DNA from 3 places in the Streptomyces sp. Y20 genome. Region 2 is predicted to be linked to each of the others. Evidence: riboswitches for the same ligand, from Rfam matches in the RefSeq annotation. Region 2 holds a riboswitch; each other region holds the start of a gene.

Region 1 (2,254 bases), on a different contig from region 2:
GACGGCCTTGGGGAGCTGGTCCGCCACGACCTGGTCCAGCAGTCTGCCGCGTACGGCGAGATTGGTGTACTGGAAGTCGCCCTCGGGACGCCGGTCGGCGAGCAGGACCGCGAACCGGTCGGCCCAGCCCACGAACGCCCCGTCGGGGCCCAGGTCGCCGACGCCCTCGGTGAAGCTGTCCCCCACCGCTACGTACGACCCGATCACTGATCTGTTGTCATTCTTCGAATCGTCTGCCACGTCGGATCATGATTCACCTTCGGATGTGACCTACGCGACCGTAGGCGGGGATTGACTAACGGTGAGATGAGCCACTCCCACGGAATCCGCCGACTCCGGAATAGGGCCGCCGTCAGGCGCGTTGAACGCCCCGCAAGCGGAACACCGAGGGCCGGGCCCCGGGTTCGGGGTCCGGCCCTCGGTGACAGGTCGGGCGGGCGGTGCGAGGGCCGGGCGTCAGCCCACGGCGAGGCCGTGCCGGCGGAGGTAGCCGACCGGGTCCATGTCGGAGCCGTAGTCCGGCGTGGTGCGGATCTCGAAGTGCAGGTGCGGGCCGGTCACGTTGCCGGTGGCACCGGACAGGCCTATCCGCTGGCCCGGGGTGACGCTCTGGCCGGCCGAGACGGAGAGCTGGGAGAGGTGGCCGTACTGGGCGTAGTAGCCGTCGTTCAGCCGGATGACGACCTGGTTGCCGTACGCGCCGCCCCAGCCGGCGGAGACGACGGTGCCCGCGGCGACGGCCTTCAGGGGCGTGCCGGTCGGGACGACGAAGTCGACGCCGGTGTGGTAGCCGCTGGACCACATGCCGCCCGGTACGTGGTAGCCGGTGCCGGTGGCCGCACCGGCCACCGGGAGGGTGTAGCCCGTGGCGGCACCGGTGGACGTGGAGGCCGAGTCGGAGGACGGGGCGGCTTGCGAGGTCCGGGCGGACCGGGTGGACCGGCTGGACTCCTGGGCCGCCGGGGTGTGCCGCGGGGCGGCGGTCCCGGTGCGGGTCTGCGCGGCCTTCGCGCCGAGGCTGAGCCTCAGGCCCGGGTGGATCAGCGACGGATCGGCGCCGACGGCCTGCCGGTTGTCGTCGTAGAGGCGCTGCCAGCCGCCGCTGACACGCTGCTCGTCGGCGATTTTCGAGAGGTAGTCACCGCTGCGGACCGTGTAGGTGCGCAGATCCGTGCCGGGCCGCGCGGCGGCCTTGTCCGCCGTGTCCGGGAGGGACTGCGCGGTCTTGCCGGACACGGTCTGTACGGGGGCGGCGGCCTGCGCGGCGTGCGCGCCGGTGGCCCCGATCAGCGGGAGTGCCAGCGCGGCGCCACCGGTTCCCGCGGCGGCGATGGAACGGGAGAAACGCTGGGGCTTGGGACGTCGGTGCTTGCCCTTGGCGGACATGGCGCGGTTCCTCTCCGGCGCCTGCGAGGTCAGCTGTCGGGTTCGGGCTGGAGCTGCCCGGCCGTGCACCGCACGGCTGCACCCCAAAGCCTGTCGCGGAGACCGGGACAGGCAGTCGTACCTGGTGGGTCCCCCGCTCCTGCCGGACGCGGGTCAAGTGTGTGGGGCTCCGGGCGGCGGCAGGATTCGGCGTTCCGTCCGGATTGGTGGTGAACGTAAGCGAGGGGGAGGCGAGGAAACAAGCATGAGGTTCCCGCTGTTCGTGTTTCGGATGACCCGATACGGGAACTCACGGTCACCCTGCGTACACTTCCGTCTCCCTCGTCCCACAAGTCCCCTTGCCCTGACCGGCATTACGTGGACATGACGTATGACGCAAGGTCACGGATATGACGCTCGTCACGCACGCTCTTCCCACGTCACCCCATTTCGCGCCGAAGGTGGGTGGAAGCGTCTAATTCAGGCAGGTGGCTCAAGTGCGATGCAGCCGGATGACCGCCGCATCCAGGTCGCCCTCGAGCCCCGTACGCAACCCGTGGTGCAGCAGCACCGCCCCCCGATACGTTTCTCCCGTTTCACGGCATTCGTACGATGCCGCCGGGTCGAGTCCGCGCAACCGGACCGCCGGCGCCGGTTCGCCGTAGCGCTGCGCCTGGAGGCAGGCGAGGACCACCGTCTCCTCCCCCAGGAGGTACTGGACCGCGCTGAGGCCGCCCGTCGGGGGTCTCAGCCGGTACAGCTCGCCCCGCTGCACGACCGGCCGGATCTCCTTGTACAGCTCCACCCACCGCCGGGCCTCGGCCAGCTCCCCCGGGGTCCACCGGGTGAGGTCGCCGCCGATGCCGAGCACGCCCGCCATCGCGCTGAC
Region 2 (2,254 bases):
GGCCGTGACGTTGATCGAGGACTGGTGGCAGAACCACAGCTCGGTGCCGTCGTCGAGGGTGAGGATCGTGCGGTAGCCGTAGGAGCCGGCCCAGCCCGCCTCGGTGATCGTGCCGCCGTGGATGGCCTTGATGAGGGTGCCGGTGGGGGCGGCGAAGTCCAGGCCGGTGTGGTGGCCGGAGGACCACATCGAGCCGGCCTGGCCGAACGTCGAGGTGATCGTGTACGAGGAGGTGGGCAGCGTGTACTGACCGGCCAGCTTCGCCAGCTCGGCCTGCCGCTCCTCCTCGGCCGCCTTCGCGGCCTTCTGGTCCGCCTCCTTCGCGGCGGCGGCCTCCGCCGCGCCCTTGGCCTCGGCCGCCTTCGCGGCGGCCTCCTTCTCGGCCTGGGCGGCGGCGTCCGCGCTCTGCTTCTCGGCGGCGGCGAGGGCGACGGCCGTGGCCTTGTTGTCGGCCTGCCCCTGCTGCTGCTCGGCCTGGGCCATGATCCGGCTGCGCAGGGCCTCGCCCGCGCCGGCGCCCTGCTGGTCGTCGGCGGAGGCCGCGCCGACGCTGCTGAGCGCGGTCGTGGCGGTCTGCGGGGCCTCGGTGGCGGTGTCGCCGAAGAAGGAGCCGACGGAGGGCAGGTCCGGCAGGGAGATGGAGACCGGCGGCTTACCGGTGTTGGCGCTGGCCATGCCGCCCGCTCCGACCGCGGCCATCACGCCGACACCGAGGACGGTGGAGCTGCGGGCGAAGCCGCCGCGCTGCTTGGCGACCCGGTGCCGGCCGCGGACCGGGGCGACGGAGTCCTCGGTGGGGTTCCACTCCTCCCAGGGGCCCTCGCCGGCTCGGTAGGCGTCGTAGCCGAAGGTCTCGGTCTCGCGCTGAGCCGGCACGAACGGGGTCTCGGGGGCAGGCCGGTTGGACGCCACGCGGGCGCGCTCCTTTCCTTCCGCCGCCTACCGGGTTAGCTGACGGGTTCGGAGCGGGAAGGTCTCCTACGCGCGTATACCGGTCGTGGACCGTGTGAGCTCCACGTCGGCGTTCGCGAGATTCACCCCAGGGTGGTGGTTCCCCGGTTCCCTTGCGGGATTCGGCGCGTGCGCGCGGAGCCGTCGCTGGTGACGGCTGGGACGACCGCGCTGCGTTATCGAACGTTAATAGACCCGCCAGTCACTTTCCAAGCCGTTCGTCTAGATCATTACCGTTCAAACCTGGGGATTTACCGGTCATGGCGTCTGCAATGAGGGCGAGTTGGCCGACGTACAGGAGTCACTCGCGGCTTTGATGGTGACTCGGCCGCTATCGCACAGCGCCCGCCCGGTCACGGTCCGTCACTATCACCGGGGGCCGCGGAACCGATGTGCGTCGCACCCCGTGGATGGCGTACAGTAGAGACACAACGACGCGGGGTGGAGCAGCTCGGTAGCTCGCTGGGCTCATAACCCAGAGGTCGCAGGTTCAAATCCTGTCCCCGCTACGGAAACTCAGGGCCGGAATCCATTGGATTCCGGCCCTGAGTGCTATCCGGCGAGCAGGTGCCCGTTCGGCGCCTTGGCGAGGGACTCCAGCTCCGGCAGTACGACTACCCGGGCGCCCGCGCCGGTCAGCACACCCGAGCCGTCGGCCGCCGCGACGAACGTGTCGGGCTCCCGCCACGCCGTGACCACCCTGCGCACCCCGGACCGCAGGATCAGCTCGGCGCAGGGGGCGGGCCGGGAGGCGCGGCGGGCGCAGGGTTCCAGGCTGCTGTAGACCGTGGCGCCGGGCAGGCGCGGATCGGCCGGGTCGGTCTTCGCGAGGGCCGCCTCCTCCGCGTGGACCATCGGGTCGGCGCCCTCGCGGGAGTGGCCGCGGGCCAGCTCCGTACCGTCCGCGGCGACCACGACCGCGCCGACACTGAACGCCGTCCGGGAGGGCGGGCACAGGGCGGCGAGTTCGCAGGCGGTGCGCAGCCAGTGGCGGTCGGCCGGATTGGGGACCGGGCCGGCGCCGGGGGCCGTGGGCTCGTAGCGCATGAGGACGACGTCCTCGATGCGGCGGGTCTCGGTCAGGCGCAGGCGTCCGCCCTGGTAGGCGCCGGGACCGAACAGGCGCGGGGCCGCGGGGTCGCCGACGAGGCGCGGGGCGAGGACCAGCTGGAGTTCGTCGGCGAGGTCCTGCTGGAGCAGCTGGGTGTGGACCTGGCCGCCGCCCTCGACCATCAGTCGCTCGACGCCCCGCACGTCGTGCAGATGCTCCAGCAGGACCCGCCAGTCCAGGACGGGACCGAGC
Region 3 (2,254 bases), on a different contig from region 2:
GATCTCGCAGGACGACTGGGCCAAGTACGGCGGCAGCCAGTACGCGGCCAGCGCCGACCAGGCCAGCCGCTCCCAGCAGATCGCCGTCGCCGAGAAGATCCTCGCCGCCAAGGGCACCACTCCGTGGGCCACCTGCGCCCTGCTGTCCGGGCTGACCTCGAACTCGGGCTCCGTGGACGTCGACACCGGCGTCGGCGGTTCCGGTGACACCGGCGGCACCGGTGACGCCGGGGGTTCGACCGGCACCTCGGACTCCACCGGCTCGCCGGGATCGACCGGTACATCCGGCAGTTCCGGTACTTCCGATACCTCCGGCACGTCCGGCTCGCCTGATTCGCCGTCCTCCACCGGTGCCGGCTCGGACGCCGGTTCCGGCACCGGCGCCGGGTCCTCCTCGGGCCCGGCCACCACGCCGGCCGCGAAGCCGGGCAAGGACGCCGGCAAGGCCGCCGGGACGAGGACTCCCAAGTCCGACAAGTCCACTCCGTCGGACGCCGGGACCCCGCAGGGTGGCGGCAGCCCGGCCACGGCGACCCCCGATGCCGGTAAATCGGACAATCCCCAGCAGGCCGCCGGTTCTTGGAGCCTGGTCGACACCGGCAGCCTGGACGCCGGCGGGCGCCACCGCGGCGCGAGTGCGGATGAAACCGTGACAAACGGTCAAAGCCCCGCACTGGCCGGCCGGCACGCCTCCCGGGAGCCGGACTCCTACATCGTCCACGAGGGCGACACCCTGGCCTCCATCGCCGACTCCCTTGACGTCGACGGCGGATGGCGCGCGCTCTACGCCGGCAACAAGAAGGCCATCGGCACCGACCCGAACCACATCAGTGCCGGTCAGACCCTAGAAGTCGGGGATGAAACGGACGCGGAATAGCGAGAGTTGACGCCTCATTTAGCGCTTGATGTCCGTTTTGGCGAAAGTGTGGGATGAGTCTCAGAAGCCCTGATCGTCTTTGAAATTCCGGCGATCACGTGTCTACGGTCGAGATCGCTCGTCACCACGAGCCCCGGCAGTCGCAACGCCGAATCCTGCCAGCGGTTGCCCGGGAACAGTCGTCGCGTCAAGCGCCGCAGGCAGGAGCGGGGGACCCAAGGTAAGTGCCGGGACCAGCAGTCGAAGAGGCTGGCACCGGCTGGGGGTGAAGCCGTACCTCGCGTGACAGCGAGAGGTACGGCCGGGCAACTCAACCGGCCCGAACCCGACAGCTCACCTCGCAGGCGTCGGTGAGGGGATAGATTCATGCTGTTTTCCGCCAAGGGCAAGCACCGTCGTCCGTCCAAGGCCGTTCGTGCCATCACGCTCGCCGGTGTCACCGGCGCCGCCGTCGCCGCCCCGCTGATGGCGACCGGCACCGCCTCCGCCGCCACCACCTCCGAGTGGGACGCCGTCGCCCAGTGCGAGTCCGGCGGCAACTGGGCCATCAACACCGGCAACGGCTACTACGGCGGCCTTCAGTTCTCCGCCTCCACCTGGGCCGCGTACGGCGGCACGCAGTACGCCGCCACCGCCGACCAGGCCGGCAAGGCGCAGCAGATCGCCGTCGCCGAGAAGGTCCTGGCCGCGCAGGGCAAGGGCGCCTGGCCGGTCTGCGGCACGGGCCTGTCGGGCGCGTCCTCCAGTGGCTCCGCCCCGAGCACCACCTCGGACTCGGCCGGCACCACCACCCGCTCCACCGACCAGCAGACCGCGTCCCGCTCCGCCGAGCGCCCGGCCGCGTCCGCGAGCCAGACCCCGAGCCAGGCCCCGAGCCAGGCCCCGAGCCAGAGCCAGAACAAGAGCAAGACCGTCACCACCCCGACCGGCAAGACGGTCAAGAAGGGCGACGGCGAGTACAAGGTCGTCACCGGCGACACCCTCAGCTCCATCGCCACCGCGCAGCACGTGCGGGGCGGCTGGGCGAAGCTGTTCGAGCTGAACAAGGACATCGTCCAGGACGCCAACCTCATCTACCCGGGCCAGCAGCTGCACCTGAAGTGACCCCCCGGCTCCGTGCGGAGCCACAGCCCCCTCACGCCCGGCCCGCATACCTGGGCCCGTGAGGGGCCCCCGTCCCCGCGGGCTCCCCGCCCCGGTGCGTGTTCCCCCGTACGCACCGAGGCGGGGCTTTTTTCTGCCCGCCGACCTTCTCCTCCGTGCCGGCCTCTTTTCGCCGGAGCCCTTTGTTTCGGCAACGAACAAAAGGTACGGTCGCCTTGTCCACGGGACGGTCGGTCGGTGGCCGACGGCCCCGGGACGGTTAGGCTCTAGTCG

Evidence for each region. Region 2 has a riboswitch for cyclic di-AMP ahead of ACGFT1_RS11305 (M23 family metallopeptidase). Riboswitches for the same ligand answer to the same signal wherever they lie in the genome.
Region 1: another riboswitch for cyclic di-AMP. It lies ahead of ACGFT1_RS32655 (LysM peptidoglycan-binding domain-containing M23 family metallopeptidase); the one in region 2 lies ahead of ACGFT1_RS11305 (M23 family metallopeptidase).
Region 3: another riboswitch for cyclic di-AMP. It lies ahead of ACGFT1_RS21315 (transglycosylase family protein); the one in region 2 lies ahead of ACGFT1_RS11305 (M23 family metallopeptidase).

The regions. Positions count from the first base shown of each region.
Region 1 is NZ_JBIDDP010000018.1:62,233-64,486, forward strand. It holds gene ACGFT1_RS32650 (SGNH/GDSL hydrolase family protein) at 1-207, opposite strand, end outside; gene ACGFT1_RS32655 (LysM peptidoglycan-binding domain-containing M23 family metallopeptidase) at 457-1,386, opposite strand; cyclic di-AMP (ydaO/yuaA leader) riboswitch at 1,392-1,550, opposite strand; gene ACGFT1_RS32660 (alpha-galactosidase) at 1,859-2,254, opposite strand, start outside.
Region 2 is NZ_JBIDDP010000003.1:648,066-650,319, reverse strand. It holds gene ACGFT1_RS11305 (M23 family metallopeptidase) at 1-912, opposite strand, end outside; cyclic di-AMP (ydaO/yuaA leader) riboswitch at 922-1,089, opposite strand; tRNA gene ACGFT1_RS11300 (tRNA-Met) at 1,387-1,460, shown strand; gene ACGFT1_RS11295 (dihydrofolate reductase family protein) at 1,504-2,254, opposite strand, start outside.
Region 3 is NZ_JBIDDP010000008.1:82,647-84,900, reverse strand. It holds gene ACGFT1_RS21320 (transglycosylase family protein) at 1-877, shown strand, start outside; cyclic di-AMP (ydaO/yuaA leader) riboswitch at 1,060-1,239, shown strand; gene ACGFT1_RS21315 (transglycosylase family protein) at 1,244-1,981, shown strand.